2 linked regions of the Acidaminococcus fermentans DSM 20731 genome follow. The protein of the gene in region 1 interacts with the protein of each later gene in a pairwise test. Links are inferred from orthologs where the notes say so. Each region holds a gene or a part of one and is shown in the gene's direction. Other genes may lie near its edges. The genes, in order: ACFER_RS06925 and ACFER_RS00640.

Evidence for each region.
Region 2: the proteins of ACFER_RS06925 (region 1) and ACFER_RS00640 interact in binary tests that used the Escherichia coli proteins (3 or more experiments, as listed by UniProt). The link is inferred for Acidaminococcus fermentans DSM 20731 from one-to-one orthologs.

The regions. Positions count from the first base shown.
Region 1 is NC_013740.1:1,505,841-1,517,745, forward strand. What follows is about bases 1-2,974. They hold ACFER_RS06925 (transglycosylase domain-containing protein), read left to right. Parts: upstream 1-447; coding sequence 448-2,502; downstream 2,503-2,974. Other genes in these bases: ACFER_RS06920 (ribosome maturation factor RimP), read right to left, coding at 1-226; ACFER_RS06930 (pyruvate carboxylase subunit B), read right to left, coding at 2,800-2,974. In the rest of the region: more of ACFER_RS06930, read right to left, coding at 2,975-4,176; ACFER_RS06935 (M20 family metallopeptidase), read right to left, coding at 4,296-5,471; ACFER_RS06940 (hypothetical protein), read right to left, coding at 5,474-6,031; mmuM (homocysteine S-methyltransferase), read right to left, coding at 6,068-7,021; ACFER_RS06950 (HTH domain-containing protein), read left to right, coding at 7,247-7,651; ACFER_RS06955 (IS3 family transposase), read left to right, coding at 7,663-8,661; ACFER_RS06960 (alanine/glycine:cation symporter family protein), read right to left, coding at 8,867-10,258; ACFER_RS06965 (Zn-dependent hydrolase), read right to left, coding at 10,368-11,549; ACFER_RS06970 (PolC-type DNA polymerase III), read right to left, coding at 11,669-11,905. UniProt on the Escherichia coli protein: Cell wall formation. Synthesis of cross-linked peptidoglycan from the lipid intermediates.
Region 2 is NC_013740.1:134,221-146,151, forward strand. The notes cover bases 4,792-7,791. They hold ACFER_RS00640 (penicillin-binding transpeptidase domain-containing protein), read left to right. Parts: upstream 4,792-5,244; coding sequence 5,245-7,338; downstream 7,339-7,791. Other genes in these bases: ACFER_RS00635 (FtsW/RodA/SpoVE family cell cycle protein), read left to right, coding at 4,792-5,248; ACFER_RS00645 (bifunctional 5,10-methylenetetrahydrofolate dehydrogenase/5,10-methenyltetrahydrofolate cyclohydrolase), read left to right, coding at 7,354-7,791. Outside these bases: ACFER_RS00615 (radical SAM protein), read left to right, coding at 1-433; ACFER_RS00620 (C40 family peptidase), read left to right, coding at 653-1,351; ACFER_RS00625 (sigma-54-dependent Fis family transcriptional regulator), read left to right, coding at 1,373-3,292; tRNA (guanosine(46)-N7)-methyltransferase TrmB, read left to right, coding at 3,383-4,024; more of ACFER_RS00635, read left to right, coding at 4,043-4,791; more of ACFER_RS00645, read left to right, coding at 7,792-8,172; ACFER_RS00650 (thioesterase family protein), read right to left, coding at 8,173-8,568; ACFER_RS00655 (hypothetical protein), read left to right, coding at 8,707-9,465; ACFER_RS00660 (DUF190 domain-containing protein), read left to right, coding at 9,712-10,107; ACFER_RS00665 (S-ribosylhomocysteine lyase), read left to right, coding at 10,207-10,683; ACFER_RS11710 (sensor histidine kinase), read right to left, coding at 10,737-11,931. UniProt on the Escherichia coli protein: Essential cell division protein that catalyzes cross-linking of the peptidoglycan cell wall at the division septum. Required for localization of FtsN.

The DNA.
Region 1 (11,905 bases):
GGTAGTACTTCTCTTTAATGAAGTCTTCCTCATCCAGCTTCTTGGCCAGCGCATTGCTGACCGCCGAGCAGTCATCGATGTCGATGCCGCCCGCCTTGTCGATGAATACCCGCAGGAACCAGTCCCGTTCCCGCACGTATTCCACATCCACCAGTTCCAGCCCGGCTTCCTCCACAATGGGAGCTGCCAGGTCCGTCACCCGTTCTGTGATTTTCTTTTTGTCCATTCAGGCACCTCTGCTTTTTTCTTTCCTAGTAAACGAAAGAGCGGGTACGAATACCCACTCTCTAAGGTCTGCCTCAGTTTTCCTCATTATTATAGCACCCTCCCGGGAAAATGGCAACTGTTGGAAGAAATGTCCCCTATACACCTCACCGGACAAATGTGATATAATATCCTGTAACTTATGGTCTCAATCCATTTCTATCTGTTATAGGAGCTGACGTGATGACAAGCAACAAGAATAAGAACTGGAGGAACCTCTTCGGTTCCTCTTCTCCTCACAAACGAAAGAAGCTGGGGGGGACGATTTTTTCGGCCCTGATGGCTCTGGTGCTGGTGGGCTTCCTTTCGGTGGCCGCCTTCTTTGCGGTGGCCAAGTTCACCACCGCCAAGATCCTCACCAAGGACATGGCACCCATGGCTTCCTCCCAGTTCTTCGACGCCAAGGGCAACCTGATCACTACGGTGAATTCGGAAGAAGACCGGATCCCGGTGACCATCGACAAAGTCCCCAAGAACCTCCAGCATGCGTTCCTGGCGGCAGAAGACATCCGGTTCTATGAACACGGAGGCATCGACTTCCGGGGGATCGGCCGGGCCATCTACACCTACATCCGGTGGGGCGAGGTCCAGGGGGGCAGCACCATCACCCAGCAGCTGGCCAAGAACTACTTCCTGACCCAGGAACAGACCCTGAGCCGGAAGCTCCATGAAGCCTTCATTGCCCTCCAGATCGAACAGAAATACACCAAGAACGAGATCCTGGAGATGTACATGAACCAGATCTACTTCGGCCAGGGGGCTTACGGGGTGGAAACCGCCGCCAACACCTACTTCGGCAAACACGTGGAAGATCTGGATCTGGCCCAGAGTGCCATGATCGCCGGGATCCCCAAGAGCCCCAACTACTACTCCCCCCTGTCCAACCCCAAGGCCGCCAAGGCCCGGCAGAAGACGGTGCTGGAGCAGATGACCAAATACGGGTTCATCACCAAGGAAGAAGCCGACAAGGCCTATGCGGAGCCCCTGACCTACAAGAGCCTCAATGAATCTCCCGGCTCCAAGAAATACTTCATCGATTACTGCATCCAGCTGCTGGTGGACAAGTTCGGTCCCGACGCCGTGTACAAGCAGGGCCTGAAAGTCTACACCACCCTGGATCCGGATATGCAGAAGGCTGCGGAAAAAGCCGCCGCCCTCACTCCCACCTACTACACCGACAGCAACAAGCTGAAACAGCCCCAGAGCGCCATTGTGGCCGTTGATCCCAAGACCGGCTACATCAAGGCCATGATCGGGGGCCGGGGCACCGACCAGTTCAACCGTGCCGTCATGGCGGAACGGCAGCCCGGTTCCTCCATGAAACCCTTTGTGTATCTGAACGCCCTGGAACAGGGAGCCACCCCCGGGGACACCGTACAGGATTCTCCGATCCCCGGCGAATGGAATCCCCAGAACTATGACCGGAGCTTCCACGGCACCGTCAGCTACCGGACGGCCCTCACCTATTCCTACAATGTGCCCGCCATCAAGGTGGCCATGAAGTACGGTACGGAAAAGACCATCAAGCTGGCCAAGCGGCTGGGCATCACCACCCTGGTGGAGGATGACGACAATCCGGCCATGGCCGTAGGGGGCCTGACCCACGGGGTCACCCCGCTGGAAATGGCCGGTGCCTATGCGGGCATCGCCAACATGGGGAAATTCAATAAACCCACCCCCATCATCAAAATCCTGGACCGGAACGGCAAAGTGCTCTATGAACACAAGACCAATCCCACCCAGGCTGTGAAACCGGAAAGCGCCTACATGATGATCTCCATGATGGAAGACGTCATGACCCGGGGCACCGGCCGTGGTGCCGCCATCAGCCGGCCCTGCGCCGGGAAATCCGGGACCACCGACAATTACCACGATGCCTGGTTCGTGGGCTTCACCCCCAACCTGGCCTGTGCCGTATGGATCGGGGATGACAACAATGAATCCCTGGGCGGCATGACCGGGGGCGGCCAGCCGGCCACCCTGTGGCGTGCCTTCATGAGCGGTGCTCTGGACGGCATTCCTGCTGAAGACTTCGAAAAACCGGACGGCTTCAAGATGCCGGCGCCGAAGTATGAAGCCCCCAAGCCCCAGCCCAAGAAACAGACCACCAAGAAACAGGATACCAAGAAAAAGGACAGCAAGAAGGAAGACGCCCTGCCGGGAGGCGGGAACGTTCCCCAGCCGCCCCGGTCCGGCAAGAGCTCCACGCCCCCGCCGGTACGGCCGCCGAAACAGTGATAAAAAAAATCCCTGCCGCAGCTGCGGCGGGGATTTTTTTGTCAAGGGGTAAGAGTCAATGGCCAGTCGACAATGGCCCAATGTTAAATTTGCAGACAAATTTTTGAATATGCAGAACCTTTGGATCAAATAACCTCTCAGTTTACTCTCGATTCTGGTTCTATAGAATCAGAAGGATTCGCCCATCCAGGCTAATCCTGTCCTAAGGCTTCCGACTTCAGACTCCTGACTCCAGACAAGGGACTGTTGCTCATGCAACAGTCCCTTTCCATCGGCCGCTGCCACAGCAGCAGCTTTTTACCGGTTGTTCTTGAAGAAGGCCAGGGCCACTTCCGGGAACAGGGCATAGGACAGCACATCTTCCACGGAGGCATTGGGATAGCCTTTGGCAGCCAGGTCGGCTTTCATCTTTTCCATTTGCGGCGGAATATCGTCGGCCGGTCTGTGGGTAATGGGAGAAATCACGGTCTTGCCGGTCTTCTTTACGATCCAGCGGCGAACCAGTTTCTTCAGATCTTCGCTGATGGGTCCCGGCGTCTTGCCGTATTTGCCCATGACAATATCCTGGATTTCGTTGGGGATCATTTTGTACCGTCCCATCATGACGTTCATGGTGGCCATGGTGCCCACAATCTGGCTGGAAGGAGTTACCAGAGGAGGATACCCCAGGTCGGCCCGGACTCTGGGCACTTCCTTCAGCACTTCTTCGTATTTGTCGGCCATGCCCATTTCAGTGAGCTGGTTCAGCATGTTGGACAGCATGCCGCCAGGGATCTGGAAGCTCAGGACCTTGGGGTTAATGCTGATGTTGCTGGGCAGCTTGAAGGTCTTCACCAGATCAGCACGGACTTTCTTGAAGTGGTCCGCAATGGGCCCCAGTTTGTCCATGTCGATGCCAGTATCTCTTTCGGTGCCCTTCAGGGTGTACACCAGGGATTCGGTGCAGGGATGGCTGGTGGTTTCCGCAAAGGGAGACAGAGCCGTATCCACAATATCCGCACCGGCTTCGATGCCCTTCAGCAGGGTCATGGAAGCCATGCCGCTGGTGCAGTGAGAGTGCACGTTTACAGGGATGCTGATTTCCTTCTTCAGGGCCTCTACCAGGGAAGCGCAGGCATAGGGAGCCAGCAGGCCGGACATGTCTTTGATGCAGATGGAGTCAGCCCCCATTTCCACCAGTTCCTTGGCCAGCTTCAGATAGTCGCTGTCCTTGTGGTACGGGCTGATGGTGTATACCAGGGTGCCCTGGGCATGAGCGCCGGCAGCCTTGGTGGCTTTCATGGCCGTTTCCAGGTTCCGGGTATCGTTGAAGGCATCGAAGATACGGATGATGTCGATCCCGTTGTCCACGCTGCGTTTGACGAATTCGGTGACCACATCATCGGCATAATGGTTGTAGCCCAGGATGTTCTGGCCACGGAGCAGCATCTGCAGCTTGGTTTTCTTCACATGTTTCCGGATTGTACGCAGCCGTTCCCAGGGATCTTCGTTCAGGAAACGCAGGCAGGAATCGAAAGTGGCGCCGCCCCAGGCTTCCAGGGCATAGAAGCCGCAGTCATCCAGGGCTTCCAGCATGGGCAGCATGTCGCTGGTGCGCATACGGGTGGCACACAGGGACTGATGGCCGTCACGGAGAACCGTTTCCACGATTTTAACGGGGTTCGGATTGTTCATTGCTCAACCTCCTATAGTTACGAACAGTCTAACTGATTTATACAATGTATATTATATCATACATCCGTCCTCTGAGGTAATACATTGTAGTTTATTCAGAATATTAGCAGATCCTTATTTCAGTGTGAAGCTTTTCTTTTCCGGAATTCTTCCCACATGGCGGTGAGCTTTTCCGGGTCTTCCAGGATGGAGCAGCAGGCGGCGGCCAGGATCTGGCTGCCATAGCCGATGGCCTTATGGGCGGCTTCCGTCTTCCCGGCCTTCAGATAGACTTCGGAATGGGCCGGGGTCCCTTCCGGCACAAAGGCCACCCGGATGCAGGTGCCGGGCATGTGGTACAGGATGATGCCGAAATCCGTGGAACCGGTTTTCTGCCGGGGTTCCGACAGCTGGGGCGCCCCGAAGGCCCGGGCCTGTTCCATCACCAGGTCATTGAGGGTCAGACAGGGGATCTTGGCATAGAATTCGTGGGTCTCGGTGATGGTATGGGTGGTACCGGTCATCAGGCAGGCCCCTTTCAGGATATCCAGGAACCGGGGTTCCAGGCTCCGGAGGTAGCCGGTATCGTAGGAACGGAGCTCATACTGGGCCAGGGTCCGGTCAGGGACCACATTGGCCGGTCCCCCGGCGTCCCGGACCGTGTAGTGCATCCGGGTGTCCTCGTTCACATGTTCCCGGAGGAATTCGATGGCATTGAAGCTGAGCAGGGCCGCGTCAAAGGCGCTCCGTCCCTGTTCCGGGCTCATGGCCGCATGGGCCCGCACCCCGTGGAATTCCACCCTATAGCTTTTGTTGGCCATGCTCTTTACATCCACGCAGGTGGTGGGCGCGGCGTGCATCATCAGGGCGATGTCGATGTCCTGGAAGCAGCCCTGCTCCATCATCACCGTCTTGCCCCCGATGGTCTCTTCCGCCGGTGTCCCGTAGATCACCAGGGAAAAGGGCACGCCTTTCCCAGCGAACCGGTCCCGGACCGCCAGGGCCGCCCCGATGACGGAAGGTCCCTGGAGATGATGGCCGCAGCCATGGCCCATGCCTTCCAGGGCATCGTATTCACACAGGAACCCCAGCCGGGGTCCTCCCTCTCCCTGTTTCCAGGTGGCCCGGAAGGCGGTGGGCAGGGTCCCTACTCCTTTTTCCACGGCAAATCCCTGTTGTTCCAGATAGTCTTCCAGCAGGGCGGAGGATTTGGTTTCTTCCAGGCCCACTTCCGCCCAGTCATAGATCTGGTCCGCCATGCGGCACAGTTCTTCCCGGCGTTTTTCCCAGCTTTCCTTGATTTTTTCCCGTTCCATGGTCATTCTCCTTTATTTTCTTCCTGACAGTTCCGGAACCAGTCCAGATACTCCTGTTCCACTTCGGTAAAGAGCCGCACCCGGTAGTCCACCGGCAGCCGCAGGGTCCCTTCCTGTTCCCGGTTTTCCGGATGGTCCATGAGATGATGCAGGTCGCTGAACATCAGGGCCCGGTCGATCTGTTCCACTTCCGCCCATTCTTCCGGGGTAAGGGGCCCTCCCAGGAACCGGTCCAGCACCGCCTGGAGCAGACGGTCTTCCAGCTCCCGGTACCGGGGCATGTTCACCTTGTAGGGATGGGGCACGTCGGACAGATAACATTCCGTGGCGTCATGGAGCAGGGCCCCCAGGATCACCTGCCGGGAATCCCCCCGGGCTGCCGCTTCTTTGGCCGCCGCCAGACAGTGCTGGCCCACGGAATAGAAAGTCTTCACATGGCCGTTGCCCCGGCACAAAAGGCTCAGGGCATGGGCGATGTCCTGGATCCGGATGGTTTCCGGGTCCGGATGGAGGGGATCGAACTGGATCCCCGTATAGGTTGTGATTTCCCCCTCACTCATGGACCGGCGCCTCCTTTGTTCCTCTTCCCTCTGCCCTCATGCCTCTCCCAGGAACTGTTCCCGGGCCGCCGCCACCTGGCGGACATGATCCGCCACCGTGGTGCAGCAGCCCCCTACGGCCACGGCTCCGGCCTTCATATACTCCAGGGCATAATCGCCGAACTTCCGGTCCGTGCCCACTCCATGCCAGGTCTTGGTCACCGGGTCATATTCTTCTCCGCTGTTGGGATAGACGAATATGGGCCGGTCAGAAGCGGTTTTCAGTTCTCCGATCAGGCTCACCAGGTATTCCGGTTTGGTGCAGTTCACCCCCAGGGCCTCCACTTCCGGGAACTGACGGACCACTTCCGCCGCCGCTTCCCGGATCGGGGTCCCTTCGCAGATATGGAGCCCGTCCCGGCAGGAGAAGCTCACCCAGAAGGCGGCTCCCAGATCTTTGGCGATGGAAACTTCCACCAGGGCTTCTTCCAGGGAGGGCTGGGTCTCGAACAGCAGCACATCCGCCCCGGCCTGCCACAGCAGTTCCGCCCGGCGCCGATGGAATTTTTCCAGATCTTCCCGGGACACCCCGTAATGGCCCCGGTATTCGGACCCATCCGCCAGATAGGCGCCGTAAGGCCCCACCCCGGCCAGGCACAGAGGCCAGGCCCGGCCGGCGGCTTTCCCTTCCCGGTCCCACCATTCCTGCCGGGCTTCCTGGAAAATGGTCACGGACCGGGTGATCAGCTCTTCCGCTTCCTGTTCCGTAAAGCCGTTGGCCACAAGCCCCGGGATGGAAGCCTGGTAGCTGCAGGTAATCCCCGCATCGGCCCCGGCCCGGAAATAATCCAGATGGACCTGTTTCACCAGTTCCGGCCGGTTGGCCAGCACCCGGGCGGTCCACAGGCTGTTGTTCAGATCCGCTCCCAGGTTTTCCAGGGCCGTGCCCATGGAGCCGTCAATGACCAGGATCTTGTTCTGGTCCAGGATATTCTTCAGTGTCTGTCTCATCGTTTCTCTCCTTTGATTCTATATACCGGCAGCGGGACGTCCCTTTCCGCCGGTATACTGTCCCCATAAGTGTGGACACTTTTTAAGAGTAGCACCTGCCCACAAAATTGGACAGGCTACAATTTGAATCCTTTAAAATTGGCGTGCTCATTTTGGACCCAACCTATTGAACACAATCATATGCATGTGGTATCCTCAAATCCAATAAAGCCAAGGAGAATCCACATGAGCAGAAAACTTTTTACTGAGGAGCAGATTGCAGCGTTGCGCCAGAACCCTTATGTGTATAGCGTAAGCCGCTCTACCCTGGTCCTGAGGAAGTCCTTTAAAGAAATCTTTTACACCGAATATATGGAAGGAGTCTATCCTAAAGACGTCTTCAAAAAATACGGCTTTGACCCTGCTGTGCTGGGCGAAAGACGCATTGGCGGTGCTCTCCAGCATATCAAAGAGGAATATGCCAAATATGGTTGTTTCTATGAAGGCAGGAGACCCGCCGACAGGTCTGACACCGCCGCCAAGGTCAAGCCTGAAGATGACATTAAGGCCCTCAGACATGAAGTTGAATACTTGCGGCAGGAAGTGGAATATTTAAAAAAAATTTCCGCGATCAAGAACACAAAAAGGTAGGTTCTCTGCTCATGAACGATTCCTCTTGTGTGTTCGAAATCATAGAAAAGACGGTAAGTACCAGCGAGAACAGACTTTCCATCAGCAGTTTATGCAAGATGGCAGGCGTGTCCCGAAGCGGTTATTATGCCTGGGTAAAGGCGGAAGCATTTCGGCAGGCCCAGCAAGAACAGGACCGCAAGGACTTTGAACTGATCCTTGCCGCTTACAAAAGACGAGGGTACAAGAAGGGCGCCCGCAGCATCTATATGGAGCTGCTCCACATGGATCCGCCCGTCATTATGAATGTGAAGAAAATCCGTCGTCTGATGAAAAAGTTCCACCTGCTTTGCCCCATCAGGAAGGCGAATCCCTATCGGCAGCTGGCGAAAGCCCTGAAGACCAATACGGTGGCCGATAATCTGCTGCAGCGCCAGTTTGAGGACTATGGTCCTCGCATGGTACTGCTGACAGATATTACCTATCTTCCTTACAATGGGATCTTTGCTTATCTTTCCACCATACTGGATGCCTATACCAAGCAGATTCTGGCGTATGTCCTCAGCGATTCTTTGGAGGTGGATTTCGTGGTAGAAACGGTGAACAACCTGATTCGAGATCACGGCGTCTCACTGCATGCTGAAACCATCGTGCATTCTGACCAGGGTTGCCATTACACGAGTCACAGCTTCATCGATATCCTCCATGACAAGGATCTCAGACAATCCATGTCACGGCGGGGGAATTGCTGGGACAATGCGCCGCAGGAAAGCTTCTTCGGCCGTATGAAAGACCATGTGAAAAAGAAAATTGCAGCAGCAGTGAGCTTTGGGGAGGTGAAGGCCATCGTAGATGATTACATGGATTATTACAACAACGAGCGCTACCAGTGGGAACTGGCGAAACTGTCGCCAAACGAGTTCTACCAATTTGTAACAACAGGGGTTTATCCGCTCGATATTCCCAAGATGCCCGAGGTTCCTACATTGAAGCGGAGAGCCTGTGAGCTGGGGAACCAGCTCACCTCATAAAATGGCAAAAGCAGCCATTTTATGAGTAAGGAGCCAGTGCATAAGATTGGATGGTTAGGGGCCTTCTGATAGACAATTACCAAACGTCCATTTTAAAGGTACCAGGATTGTTGAACTGTCTAAAACAAGGGGTCCTACTTTTAGAAACTGTCCTTGACAAGGGGTACGGTTTACGGACGCCTCTTCCCTCTTCACTCTGCACTCTTCACTCTGCACTCTTCACTCTTCTCTCATCCTCCACAGTCCCGTAGGAGACCACCGGGGGATTTTCGCCCCGTTCTTTGGCCGGCAGGAACCGGAACCAGAAATCATCGAACAGCCGGAAGATTTCCTTCTGCTGGGTGACGATGAACAGGATGGTGATCATCACATAGATGGCGGACAGGATGTCCGTCATGGCCCACAGGGCATCGGCTTTGGCATGATAGAGCACCACACAGGGGATCATGTAGTAGAACATGTACAGCCGGGTGCCGATTCTGTTCCGCCGGGTGTCCCCGAAGGCGTAGTTGACGGATTTCTCACAGCTGTAATACATGCCGATGATGGTGGTCCAGGCAAAGACTGTAATGGCCAGGGCCAGGAACCAGGCCCCCGGTTCCCCGAAAGAGACCCGGAAGGCGGCGGTGGTGAGCCGGGCACTGTCCAGGCCGGGGAAATCCGTATAGGCATGGGTCAGGATCAGGGAAAGGGCCGTAACGGAACACACCACGATGGTGTCCAGGAACACTTCCCCCCAGCCCCAGGAAGCCTGGCGCACCGGATGATCCGTCCGGGCCGAGGCATGGGCGATGATCCCGTAGCCAGTGCCTGCATCATTGGAATACAGTCCCCGGGCAATGCCGTAGCGCATGGCATCCTTCACGGTGGCTCCCGCAAAGCCCCCGGCGGCAGCCGTAGGACTGAAGGCGCTGCGGACGATCAGGGCCAGGGCCCCGGGTACCTCCTGCCAGTTCTGGAGCAGGATGGCCACTCCTCCCAGGATGTACAGCAGGGCCATCACCGGCACCACCCGTTCCATCACCTGGGAGATCCGCCGGAGACCCCCGAAGATGGTGGCAAAACAGGTGATTCCCAGAAACGCTGCAGCGTACACCGGCGGGATCCCGAAGGCTTCCTTCAGGGCCCCCACTACCGATTCGGTCTGGACGGAGCAGGTCCAGGGGCCCAGGGTGAAGCAGGCCACGGACAGGAGCAGGGCGCCTCGTTTCCAGCCCAGGGCGTTTTTCATCACAAAGGACCGGTCGCACATGTATTCGTCCATGGATTTGGAATATTTCACCCGGAACCGCTGGCCCAGGATGATCTCACAGGCTTTGGTGGACATGCCCAGACAGCCGGACACCCACATCCAGAATACGGCCCCCGGTCCCCCGGACACAATGGCCGTAGCCACCCCGCCGATGTTCCCCACCCCGATGGTGTTGGCCATGGCGGTGCAGGCGGCGGCAAAGCCGGAAACCGTGCCATGGCCCTCCCCTTTCTGGAACATTTTGCCGAAGGTGTTCCGGAAATGGAACCCCCAGTGGCGGAAATTGTAATAAAAGCGGAACCGGAGGCTCAGATACAGCCCCATGCCCACCAGGACCACCGTCATCGGTGTCCCCCACAATGCGTCTGCAGCCCCCTGCAGAAAAGTCAGCAGCAATCCCCTCAACTCCTTATGGTAAATGTATATCCTATAATATCAGTTGGATTGGCGGGCGTCAATCGTCCAGTCCCAACAGGGTCCGGTACAGCACTTCTCCGCCCCGTTCCACGTCTTCCGGAGGCGTGTATTCTTTGCCGCTGTGGCTGATGCCCAGATGGCTGGGGATGAACAGCATCCCCACCGGGATCCGGTGGGCGATGGAATCCGCATCGTGGCCGGCGCCGCTGGGCATCACCTGCCAGGTGGCTCCCAGGCTGTCCGCCGCCTTTTCAAAGGCTTCCATCAGTTTGGGATCGCACAGAGCGCTGTCCTTGTGGATCAGCTGCTGCACCGTGAACCGGGCATCCGGGATCAGCTCCGTGGCCGCCCGGATCTCCCGGATCAGTTCGTCAGTGTACTGCCGGTCCACATTGCGCATTTCAAAGGTGCAGGTCACCTTCCCGGGGACCACATTGGCCGCATTGGGGCTGCACTGGATCTTCCCGGCGGTGAACACCAGGCTGTGGCCGATCTTCCGGCAGGCTGCGTCGGCAAAGACGATGAGTTTGGCCATGGCCACCATGGCATCCTGCCGGTCCTCCATGGGGGTGGTGCCCCCGTGGTTGCTCTGGCCTTCCGCCGTCACCAGGTACCGGACGATGTTGGAGATGCCGCTGACGATGCCCAGCTGGATCCCTTCCTTCTCCAGCCGTCCCCCCTGTTCGATGTGGGTTTCCAGGTAGCAGGCCGCATCGGAAAAGTCCCGGCGGCAGGCCAGGATTTCTTCCACCGAATGGCTGAATCCCTCCAGGGTTTCCCGGAGCAGGGGCTGGTCCGGATCTGTAAGCCCGGCCAGAGTCCGACTGCCGAAGGTCCCTCCCAGGGGGCTGGCTTCTTCCCCGTTGAAGGCGTACACCTCCACCGTGTGCCGCAGCTTCCGTCCTTCTTCCCGGAGCCGCCGGACGCAGCCGATGGCCGCCGCCACCCCGTAGGCCCCGTCATAAAGACCCCCGGAGGGCACCGTGTCCAGATGGGACCCCAGGAGGATGTGCTTTGCCTCCGGATCCGTCCCGGGCAGCACGGCCCGAAGATTCCCCGCCGCGTCCCGGCTGGTGGTGAGACCCGCCTGCCGGAGCAGCCCTTCCGCCGCCTCCAGGGCCTGGAAGAATTCCGGACTGTACAGCCGGCGGGTATAAGACCCGTCCGGATTTTTGCCAAAATGGCCGATGGTTTCCAGGATATCCATAACTTTTCCCATGAAAAAGACCTCCTTCACGTACATTTCTTCCATTATAACCATAAAATGGGGAAATAGAAAAGGAGCTGTGAAAAAATGAAAAATCATTTTTCACAGCTCCGTCCCTGGCAGCAGCCCCCTTAAAACAGCTCGATCTGGTCCGTTTTGGGCATCCCTTCCAGGACTCCCAGTTCGTCCAGGATCTCCACGTTGCTGGTGCTGATCTTGGCCCGGTTCCGCAGGTCTTCCTGGGAAATGAAGGGGCCCTTCTTCCGGGCCTCCACGATCCCTTCCGCGGCCACGCCCCCGATGCCCCCGATGGCACCCAGCGGCGGCAAAAGCCCTTTTTCCGTCACCAGGAACTTGTGGGCGTCGGA
Region 2 (11,931 bases), 1.4 Mb from region 1 along the record:
CGCCGGCCAGAAGGTGGTCCGCTGCGGTATGAAGCTGTCCATGATGGTGATCGCCGGACTGGGCGGAAAGGCGGACAGTGAACGCCATGCGGTGAACACCGGGAAAGCCGTCACCGCCATCCAGCCCAACATGCTCAGTGTGCTGACCCTGCGGCTGTACAAAGGGACGGAAATGCTCCGGCAGTTCGAAGCCGGGGAATTTGAGCTGCTGTCCCCGGCGGGGCTGGCCCGGGAAGTCCATACCATGCTGGAAAATGTGGAGATCCGGCCGGAAAACCACACCCTGTTCCGGAGCAACCACATCTCCAACTACGTGCCTCTGGCAGGCACCCTGCCCCAGGACCGGGACCGGCTGCTCCGGGAACTGGATGTTTCCATGGAAAAGCTTTCAAAATTGACGGATTGGGAAGTTTATACTAATATGGAGTATTGAGAATAAGGCTGCTGCATGGGAAGAGGAGCAGCCTGTCAACAGTCAGCTGTCAACGGTCAATGGCCAAAAGAGGCCAGCAAAGCTGGCTCCGAACAACGAAAAAAGGTCCGGTGGAACAACGTTTTTACAATTTCAAGGTCAATTTGCAAAAATCGATCTCCAACGGCTGCTGACCGCTGACCAAAAGGCTCTTCCGGGTACAAGAAAAGAGGCACCAAAATGAAACTGCATAAGCTCGTTACAGCGCTGATCCTGGCTGTGCTGGCTCTGCCCCTTTCAGCCGGTGCGGCTGCCCATCGGACAGCCCCTCTGAAAGTGGGAGACAAGGGCTGGAAAGTCAAAACGGTGCAGATCAAACTGAACGCCATCGGTATGAAAACACCCCAGACGGGAAAATACACCAGGGAACTGGAAGGCCAGGTCCGGAACTTCCAGAAGGAACACCGGCTGCCGGCCACCGGGAAAGTGGATGACACCACCTATTTCCGGATCCAGGAAGCCGCCTTCGAAAAAGAGGGCATCCATGGAATCAGGGGCGAAGACGTGGTCCGGACGGCCTCCCGGTACAAGGGTGTGCCCTACAGCTTCGGGGGAACCACGCCCCGGGCTTTCGACTGCTCCGGCTACGTCCAGTATGTGTTCCGCCAGCACCGGGCCCAGCTGCCCAGGACGGCGGATCTGCAGTATGAGAAGGGTCTTTTTGTGACCCAGCGGCAATTGAAACCGGGGGATCTGGTGTTCTTCTCCACCTATGAACCCGGAGCGTCCCATGTGGGCATCTATGCAGGAAACGGGCTGTTCTGGAACGCCACCTCTTCCCGGGGAGTGCGGCTGTGCAGCCTGTCCGATGATTATTGGAAATCCAGATATTACGGTGCAAAACGGGTCCTGGTCCCGGTGCACAAATCATATCGCTAAAGCGAATCAGGGGGTAAATCGATGATTAGGGAACGACGCAACAAGGAAAAGCTGACCAGCTACTACAATAAATTTGTGGACGAGGGGATCATAGATCCCAACGTCCATCCGTGGGTGGCGGAGTCCTGGCGCCGGTGCGAAGCACGGAAACTGGAACATGAGACCATGCCGGCCAACGGGGTGCGGCTGTCTCCCCAGGAACTGGCCAAGGCACTGGAAGTCCATGAGGACGTGGTGAAGTATGTGGACGGGCTCTTTGAACAGAACAAACAGTATTTCAATTCCCACAATCTGAGCATGCTGCTGGTGAATGAAGAGGGATATGTGCTGAAGAACTACGCCCTGCCCTTTTTCCAGCGGAGCATCGAGGATATCCAGGGCATGCGGGTCCTGGAGGAGGATGTGGGCACGTCCAGCATCTGTGTGGCCCGGAGCCACAATGTGCCTTTCCTGATGTTCGGACCGGAGATGTGGATCCGGGAAAGCCATTCCGGAGATGCCTGCTCCGCTCCCATCGAAGTGGGCGGCCAGTGCCGGTACATCCTGTCCCTGTTCTCCCTGGACCAGAATGATCTGCCCTACGACATCCTGCTGAGCCTGCTGATGACCATGAAATACTCTGTGGAGAATTTCCTGAACATGCTGGCCTACTGGAAGGTCTGCGGCCTGATCTCGGAAGAGATCCCGGCTTCGGTCTACTGGGTGAACCAGGACGGCAGCCTGCGGTACAGCAACACCAACGGGAAAAAGCGGCTGGATGGGAAGGAACGGCTGGACGAAGTGTTCCTGAACTATGAACACATCCCCATCCAGAAGGGATTGTCCGGGAAGAGCACCATCCGGAAGGAAATCACCTGGATCACCCAGGAACGGACCTATGAGGATGTGACCAGTGTACTGCCGGTGAAAGCCGGCGGCAAAGTGGACAGCGTGGTGATTATCACCATGGCCATCGAGGACCTGAAGACCACCATTGCCCATGCCACCGGATACAGCTCCCGGTACAGCCTTTACAGCATGGTGGGCAACTCCAGCGAATTCCTGGCCCTCCAGCACAAAGCGGCCCGGGTGGCCCGGGGAGACAACAACCTGCTGCTCCAGGGCGAACCGGGTACCGGCAAGCAGCGGCTGGCCCACGGGATCCATCAGGCCAGCCCCCGGGCAGCGGCTCCTCTCATTACCGTCCGGGGCCATGACGGCTCGGAAGCGGAACTGGAAGCGGAATTCTTCGGCAGTGATGACGGCGCCGGCCATGTGACCGCCGGAGCCCTGGAACTGGCCAACGGGGGAACCCTGTTCCTGGATGAAATCGAAAAATTCCCCACCAAGCTGGAAGATGCCCTGGCGGATGCCCTGCGCAACGGGGTCCGGAACTGGGAAACCGGCACCCGCCGGAAATACAATGTGCGGGTGATCGCCGCCTGCGACTCCAACCTGAAACGACTGACGGACAAGGGACTGTTCTCCCGGAACCTGTATGAACAGGTGATCGGGACGGTGATCCGGGTTCCGCCCCTGCGGGAACGGGTGGAAGATGTGGAAGTGATCGCCAACCACATCCTGACGGAAATGGCCGCCCGGCACAACATGCCCAGCAAGACCCTTTCCCGGGAAGCTCTCCAGCTGCTGAACAGCTGCCAGTGGCCCGGCAACATCAAACAGCTCCAGGGGGTCATCGAACAGGCCTTCTTCCACACTTCCGGCAGTGTCATCGAAGCATCCCACATCAAACTGCCGGGAGAACACCGGATCGAAAAATCCTGGAAGCATGACAAGGATGCCTTTGTGGCCGCCTGGAAAGCTGCGGGAGGCAATATCAGCAAACTGGCGCTGATGCTGGATGTAAGCCGGGTGACCCTGTACCGGTATCTGAAAAAATTCAATCTGGGCCCGGAAGAAAAGAAAAACCGGGGCAAGAAAGCAAAGACGGAAGAAAAATAAAAAATCAGCTGTCAACGGTCAACGGCTAAAAGAGGGTGTTGCATACAAGGTGCAACACCCCCCTATTTCCATGACAAGGAGAAACAACACATGCGTTTACGAAAGAAACCCTGGATCCCTCAGGCCCTGGAAGAGTACCGGGGAAAAGAACTGCTGGAAGACGGACTGGAACAGTATCGGGGCCAGTGGTCCCAACAGGTGCTGGGGGGCCGTCCGGTCCAGCTGGAAATCGGCTGCGGCAAGGGGCAGTTCCTGGCAGCCATGAGCCAGCTCCATCCGGAAATCGGCTACCTGGGCATTGAAACCCAGCGGGATGTGTGCTATTACGGCGTGAAGAAGATCCGGGAAGGGGAAATCCCCAATGCCCGGATCCTCCATGCTGACGCCGCCCATCTCCTGGACTGGTTCGCTCCGGGAGAAGTGGACCAGATCTACCTGAATTTCAGCGATCCCTGGCCCAAGGCCCGGCATGCCAAACGGCGGCTGACTTACCGGACTTTCCTGGCCCAGTACAAAGAGATCCTGAAGCCGGGGGGACATCTCCGGTTCAAAACGGACAATGATGATCTGTTTGCCTTTTCTGTAGAGGAGTTCAAGGAATTTGGCCTGGAAATCGTGGCACTGTCCACGGATCTCCACCATACGGACATCCTCAACGAAGCCCAGACGGAATATGAGCAGAAGTTCAGTGCCCGGGGCAAGAACATCAACTTCTGCGAAGTGGCCTTTTAACGGCGCCGAGGCGGAGCTATGGGAAAACGGTTTTTAATCTGGGACAATCCCCGGGATGCACTGGTGAACCTGGTGTATTTCCTGATGATCCTGGGGGGCGTGAACATTTTCAGCGCCAGTTTCGTGGCGGCGGCGGATATGTTCGGCAACGGGTACCATTATCTGATCCGGTATGCCATTTACGGGGCCATCGGACTGGGGCTGATGCACTGGGTGGGCCGGAAATGGGACTATCACCAGTTCTTCCGGGTTGACCAGCTGCTGTGCGTGGGCTGTACGGTCCTTTTGATTGCCGTGGACATTTTCGGCAAGGCCACCAAAGGGGCCCAGCGCTGGCTGATCCTGGGACCTTTTTCCTTTCAGCCTTCCGAATTCGTGAAACTGGCGGTGATCCTCCTGGGGGCCCATTTCCTGGGCCGGGTGATGGAACAGGGGAAAACACCCCATCTCCACCGGAAGGATACCTGTCAGGCCTTCCTGGAAGCGGCGTTCATGTCCTTCCTGGTGCTGATCCAGCCGGATATGGGGACGGCTTCCATTATCCTGACCCTGATGATCGTACTGTACCTGCTGGCGGGACTGCCCTGGAAAGAATTCGGCATCCTGGTGGGGGTGCTCCTGGGCGGGGCTGTGGCGGCCGTGATCCAGGCTCCCTACCGGCTGAACCGGATGCGGATCTGGCTGACGCCGGAACTGGATCCCCAGGGCAACGGGTACCAGGCGGTCCAGGCCAAAATGGCCATCGGCAGCGGGGGAATCTTCGGTGAACCCTTCGGCATGGGCACCAGCAAGTTCTTTTACCTGCCGGAAGCCCATACGGATTTTGCCTTTGCCATTTTCTGCCAGGAATGGGGCTTTCTGGGAGCCCTGTTCCTGATGCTGGTATTCCTGCTCATGGGACTGGCCCTGTACCGGATCGGGCAGAATACCCAGGACCGGAAGGGGTTCCTGCTGGTCAGCGGGGTGAATTTCCTGGTGGTGGGCCAGGCCATTGCCAATATGGCCATGGTCTGCGGCATCCTGCCGGTAATCGGGGTTCCGCTGTCCTTCATCAGTTATGGGGGCACTTCCCTGATCATCACCCTGGTGGGCATCGGCCTGGTGCTTTCCGTGTACCGGATGGAAATGGAACGGGGAAAACAGCCGGCCGGGTCCCGGGTGCCGCCCTCCGGTAACAGACCGTTCCAGCCGGGACGGAAAGAGACGGGGAGGTGGACCCGGTGAAGATACCGCAGTTTTTGCAGAGAAAAAAGAAAAAAACGGGTCCGGCACCGGAAAAACCGGTGCTGAAGCTGGATCCCAATCACCAGGAAATCCTCCATGAGGGAAAGCTCCGGGCCGTGGGCCTGGGGAAATTCCTGGGGCTGGCCGTGCTGGTCATTGTGGTCCGGCTGTTCTGGCTCCAGATTGTCCAGGGCAGTACCCTGGCCCAGGAGGCCAATGACCAGATCACCGGGGAACATACGGAAATCGCCCCCCGGGGCAGCATCGTGGACCGGAACGGGGAGGAGCTGGCGGTAAGCGTCATCAGCAAATCCCTCTATGTGGATCCCCAGGAACTGGTGGACAATCCGGACCGGTGGCCGGCGGGGAAAATGCCCAGCCGGGACCCCAAAAAGGTGGCAGCGGATGCCCTGGCACCGGTGCTGGGACTGAATGCGAACAAACTGTACGAAGAATTCTGTGAGCCGGACCGGCGGTTCATCTGGGTGAAGCGGACCCTGGATCCCCATGTGGCGGACCAGGTGGAAGCCATCCTGAAGGAACAGAAGCTCAGCGGGTTCCATTTCAAGGAAGAAAGCAAACGGTTCTATACGAAAAACGACCTGGCGGCCCAGGTCCTGGGCTTTGTGGGCACCGATGACAAGGGGCTGGAGGGGGTGGAAGCCTCCATGGACGACCAGCTGAAGGGCCGGAACCAGAAAAAACGCAGCTTCTTCGACGCCAAGGGCAACCAGGTGGGCCAGAGTGCCATGAACCAGGTCCAGGTACGGCGGATGAACACGGTCCAGCTCACCATTGACGCCCGGATGCAGTTCATCCTGGAAAAGAGCCTGGATGAAGCCATCAAAAAGACCCATGCGGCCAGTGCGGCTGCCATCCTGATGGACCCCAACACCGGGGAGATCCTGGGGATGGCCAGCCGGCCCACCTTCGATCCCAACCATTTTGCCCAGGCCCCCAAAGGAGCCTATATGAACCGGGGCGTGGGCATCGTCTATGAACCCGGATCCGTGTTCAAACCCATTATGGGGTCCGCCGGGCTGATGGAAGGGGTCATCACCCCCAATACGCCCTTCAACGACCAGGGGTCCATCGACGTGGGAGGCCGGCGGATCCGGAACTGGGACGGCAAGGGCATGGGCCATGTGACCTTTACTGACGTGATCAAATTCTCCCTGAATACGGGGATGGCCGACCTGGGCCTGAAGCTGGGAGGCGAACGGGAAACCCAGTATGCCAAAGCCTTCGGCTTCGGCAGCGCCACCGGCAGTGATGTGCCCGGGGAAGAAGCGGGGATCCTGTACAACCCCAAGGATATGGTGCCTTCCGATGTGGCCACCATGGCCATCGGACAGGGGATTGCTGTGACTCCGCTCCAGATGCTCCGTGCCATTTGCGCCATTGCCAACGGTGGGAGCCTGGTAAAACCGTATATTGTCAAAAAAGTCACAAGCCCGGATGGAAAAGTCCTCCAGGAAGGGAAAACAGAAGTGGTCCGCACGGTGATCACGCCGGAAGTGGCGGAAGAAATGCGGACCATGATGGAAAAGGTGGTTTCCGAAGGGGGCGGCAAAACGGCCCAGATCAAGGGCTACAAGATCGCCGGCAAGACTGGGACCGCAGAAAAACTGTCTCCCAAAGGCGGCTATATCCCCGGGGTGTACATTGCCTCCTTTGTGGGCTTTGTGCCCAGTGATGCCCCCAGATATGCCATGATCATCATGCTGGATTCGCCCAAGGGAGCCTTCTACGGATCCCAGGTGTCTGCGCCTATTTTCCGGGATACTCTCCAGCAGATCCTGGTGGCGGAAGGGGTCCAGCCCAGCAACTGGGACGGGCTTCCCACCGTGGAATCCCTGCTGGCCAAGACGGCCAAAGAGGCGGCGCCCCTGGCCACCCTGGAGGCGGACGGGAACGGAGCGGTGAAACTGCCCAACCTGGCCGGCCATGCCATCCGGGAGGTGGCCGCTGCCCTGAGTGGGGCCAACCTGGCCCTGATCCCCGTTGGCAGCGGTACCAGCTGGAAGCAGAATCCCGCTCCGGGAACCATTCTCCACAAGGGAGATACGGTGACGGTGTATTTTCGGTAAGGAAAGGAATGGAAGATGGAACCAATCATTATGGCCGGGAAACCGGTGGCGGAAGAAATCCGCAGAAATCTCCGGGAAAAGTTCGCCGGGAAGGAACTGACCCTGGCCACCTTTCTGGTGGGGGACAATCCGGCGGCCCATGTGTACAAACGGAGCCTGCTGAAGACGGCAGCCAGCCTGGGCATCCATACCCGGGATGTGGAACTGCCAGAAGGAGCCAGCCAGGAAGAAGCGGAACGCGCTCTCCGGGCTCTCAGTGAAGATCCCCGGGTGGACGGGATCCTGCCCCTGGTGCCTTTTCCCTGGCACATCAGCCGGATGCAGCTGATCCGGCAGCTGGATCCGGAAAAGGACATGGACTGCATCCATCCCATCAACGGAGGGAAGCTGTACCTGGGGATCACCCCCTGGGGCCCCTGCACTCCCCGATCCTGCATGGCCCTGCTGGATTACTACAAGATCCCCCTGGAAGGGCAGCATGTGGTGATGGTGGGCTATGGAGAAGTGGTGGGACGGCCGCTGACCCTGATGCTCATGGGCCGGTACGCCACAGTGACCGTGTGCCGTTCCCGCACAAAAAATCTGCCTGCCATTACCAGGCAGGCAGATATCATCATCAGTGCAGTGGGCAAACCCGACCTGATCACGGAAGACATGATCCGGGAAGGAGCCGTGGTGGTGGATGTGGGCATCAATTCCGTGGACGGGAAGCTGGTGGGGGATGTGTCCGAAGCGGCCAAAAAAGTCAAGGCTTCGGCCTACACCCCCGTTCCCGGCGGAGTGGGTGTGGTCAGCAACCTGATGGTCATGGAAACCCTCACCCGGCGTCTCTGATCATTTCTGATCCTTGGCCGCCAGTTTGCCCAGGAATTTGGCCTTGTTCACCAGGAACCGTTCATGGGTGCCCTGGCCGATGGTGCCGTAGTTGTCGGATACGGTGATCTTGAAGGTCAGTTTCCGGCCGTCCACTCCGACCAGGACGGCTTTGGCGGTAACAGTCTTGCCCACGGCGGTGGCGGCATCATGGGACAGGTTCACGCCGATCCCCACGCTGGTGGTTTCCTCATCCAGGCAGGGATTGACGATGCTGCAGGCCGCCTTTTCCATCAGGGCCAGCATGGCCGGGGTGGCGTAGACGTCCAGGGAGCCGCTGCCCATGGCGGCGGCAGTGTTGGTGTGGAGCACGGTATCCGTGGCTTCACCCACGGCGCCGATACGGAATTCTTTCATGATATCCACTTCTCTCTTTTAGATTTTTGACAATTCCATCTTACTCGTTTTTTCCCGGAAAGGCAAGGCGGCAGTCTGGAATCCTCCAGGTGCCGGCCGGGACAAGGGCGAAGAAAACAAGACAGCCGGGAGGGCTTTATGAAAAAGATCATTCTTCTTGGGTGCCTGCTGCTGAGCCTTCTTCTCAGCGGCTGCGCCAAAGGCCACATTACCATGGAAATCACCCGTCTGGGAGCGGCGGACCTTACCTGCAGACTGGTGGCGGCACCGGTGCTGAAACCTACGGTGGACGCCTTCCAGGAAGATTTCCGGAAGGACGGCTATGGAGTCCGGCCTGCCAAAGAAGGGCAGTATGAAGGGTTCGTGGCCACCAAGCATTACAATCAGGTGAAGGATATCAAAGACTCCAAAGTGCTGAAGACCTTTGACATCGGCACCTGGGAAAAAGCGGCCCAGGATGCCGCCGGATCCCAGAACGGGGATAAAGCCAAAACGGCCTCCGTTACCAAAGAAAAGAAAGATCCCATTGTCCGTCTCCAGGGAGGCCTGCTGTTCGATACCATCAGTGTCCATACCGGGATCAACATGGCCCCCAAAGAAGAACTGAAGAACAGGGATGCCCAGGCCGTGCTCCAGAACGTGCTGAAACAGTTCGATCTGCGGTTCACCCTGGTGCTGCCCACCGGGGTGGATGCCACCAACGCTACCCAGGTCAGCGACGACAAACGGATCCTTACCTGGAAGCTGCCCCTGGGAGAAGAAACGCCCATGGAGGCCACCGTCACCTACCTGAACCCGGTGAAAGCCGCCGGCTGGCTCATGGTGCTGCTGGTAGTGGGGGGCGTGGGGAACGCCTATTACCGGAAGCGGAAGAGGATGGAAAAAGCTGGGGCGTGAGCCCCAGCTTGTCTGCAGTCAATGGTTAATGGCCGGATGATAAAATTTGCAGGCAAATTTTATGGATGTGCAAATCGGAACCGTAGGGGCTGCACGCCGGGCAGCCCGCCAAATTGCCGATTGTCCGTACATCCTGCGGAGCAACCGGGCTGCATCCCCTACGGTCCATCCTATTACGAAAAAAATCAATTTATGTTACAATAAACATAAGAAAAGTGAGATTCATCCGAAATGGAGGGAAAGCATATGGCTGATTTTCTGCACCTGACCAAACTGACCATCTATGTAGGCGAAGATTTCTTTTACAAGGACAAACCTTTTTACAAGGCAATCTTTGACATTGCCGGGAAATACAAAATCGCCGGCTGTACAGTGCTCCGGGGGACCCAGGGCTATGGGAGCCGGGTGCGGGGGAAGGAACGGAGACTGTTCATCAGTGTTTCCGAAGCCATCAACCTGCCGGTGATCATCACCATGATCGATACAAAGGAACAGATCGAACTGATGTATCCGTTCCTGGAGGAGAACCTGCGCCACGGGGTGGCTACAGTGGAAGAAATCGACATGCTGGCCACCAATTACGTGAAGGAAGAATACCGGAAAAAGATCGAGAACCGGGACAATCCGGAGATGCAAAAATGAAAGGGGGGGGCTGCGGATGGGCAGCACCCCCGTCAGCTGTCAGCTGACAGGAAAGTGTTGCACGAATCGTGCAACACTTCTTTCATTGGAGGAATGAATATGGAAAAAGTCATCATCGAAAGCTTCACCCTGGATCATACGAAAGTGAAGGCCCCTTATGTGCGGCTGATCGGGCAGGAAACCGGGGAACACGGGGACATCGTTTCCAACTTCGACATCCGGCTGTGCCAGCCCAACCAGCAGGAAATCCCCACCGGAGGGATGCATACCCTGGAACATCTGCTGGCCCTGTATCTGCGGCCCCGGATCAAAGGGTATCTGGACTGCTCTCCTTTCGGCTGCCGCACCGGGTTCCATCTCCTGTGCTGGGGGGTCCATGATCCCAAGGACGTGGCCAAAGCCCTGAAGGAAGCTCTGGAACTGGTGGTGGAGACCACCTGGGACCAGGTACCCGGGACAAAGGAAAAGGAATGCGGGAATTACAAAGACCATTCCCTGTTCTGTGCCCAGGAATGGGCCAAGGAGATCCTGGCCAAAGGAATCAGCAGTGATCCCTATGAGAGGAAGATTGTGTAAGGTGCGTCAGAGACGCACCGAATGGGGGTGTGAATTTTTTCACACCCCCATTTTCACGCTCTCGGCAGTTGGACTTCTATGGAGGTCCCTTCATTCACCCGGCTGGTGAGTCTGATCTTGCCCCGGTGCTGTTCTACGATGTGTTTCACGATGGACAGGCCCAGACCGCTGCCGCCGCTTTGCTTGCTCCGGCTCCCTTCCACCCGGTAGAACCGTTCGAAGACCCGCTCCTGGACATCTTCCGGGATGCCGATGCCGGTGTCCTTCACCGTTAGCACCACCTGGTCTCCGTCCCGTCCCATGGTCACGTACACATGGCCTCCGGGCCGGTTGTACTTGACCCCGTTGTCGATGAGATTCATGGCCATTTCCCGGAGCATGCTGCTGCTGCCCCGGACTTTGTCTTCCGTCAGATGGCAGTGGATGGTCACCTGCCTGTCTTTGCAGAAGGGGTCCATGAATTCCACCACGGACTGGATCAGGCCGCCCAGGGGAACTTCTTCCTGGAGGGCCTCCGCCGGCACTTCTTCGATCCGGGACAGGAAGATGATGCTGTTGATCATTTCCAGCAGCCGGGCCGCCTCTTTCCGGATCAGCTGTCCGAAATGGGTGATGTCCTCTTTTTTCTGGTACATCCCGGCGGCCATCAGTTCGGCGAATCCGCTGATGGAAGTCAGGGGCGTCTTCAGTTCATGGGTCACGTTGGCAGTAAAATCCCGCCGCAGCTGCTCCCGTTCCCGGGCTTCAGTAATGTCCTGGATGATCAGCATCCGGCTGGCCCGGCCCTGGGGCGGTTCCAGAGGCTGGAGGTCCAACTGGTACTGGCGGCTCCGGTATTTGACGGTCCGGTTCCAGGCCCGGCTGTTCCGGAGCTGATCCAGGGAAGTCCGGGCCTCCGGGGGCAGGAAGGGCATGAGGAATTTTCCCAGGATCCGGGGGCGGCCGGCGGTGGGCCGTTCTTCCTGCTGGAGCAGCTGGAAGCCCCAGGCGTTGATCCACTGGATCCGCATCTGGTCATCCAGCAGGATCACCCCTTCCTTCAGGCTGTCGGTGATCCGTTTCATGGTGTTCCGTTCCTGTTCCAGGTTCCGCAGGCTCTGGTCCAGCTGTTTTCCCTGCCGGTCGATGGTGGCCAGGAAGGGCAGCAGTTCCGGGTAGGATGTGTGGAACAGCTGTTTTTCTTCTTCCGAAGTGTCTCCCTGACCGATCTGGGACAGGTACCGGGTGGCCTGTTCCAGGGGATCCAGC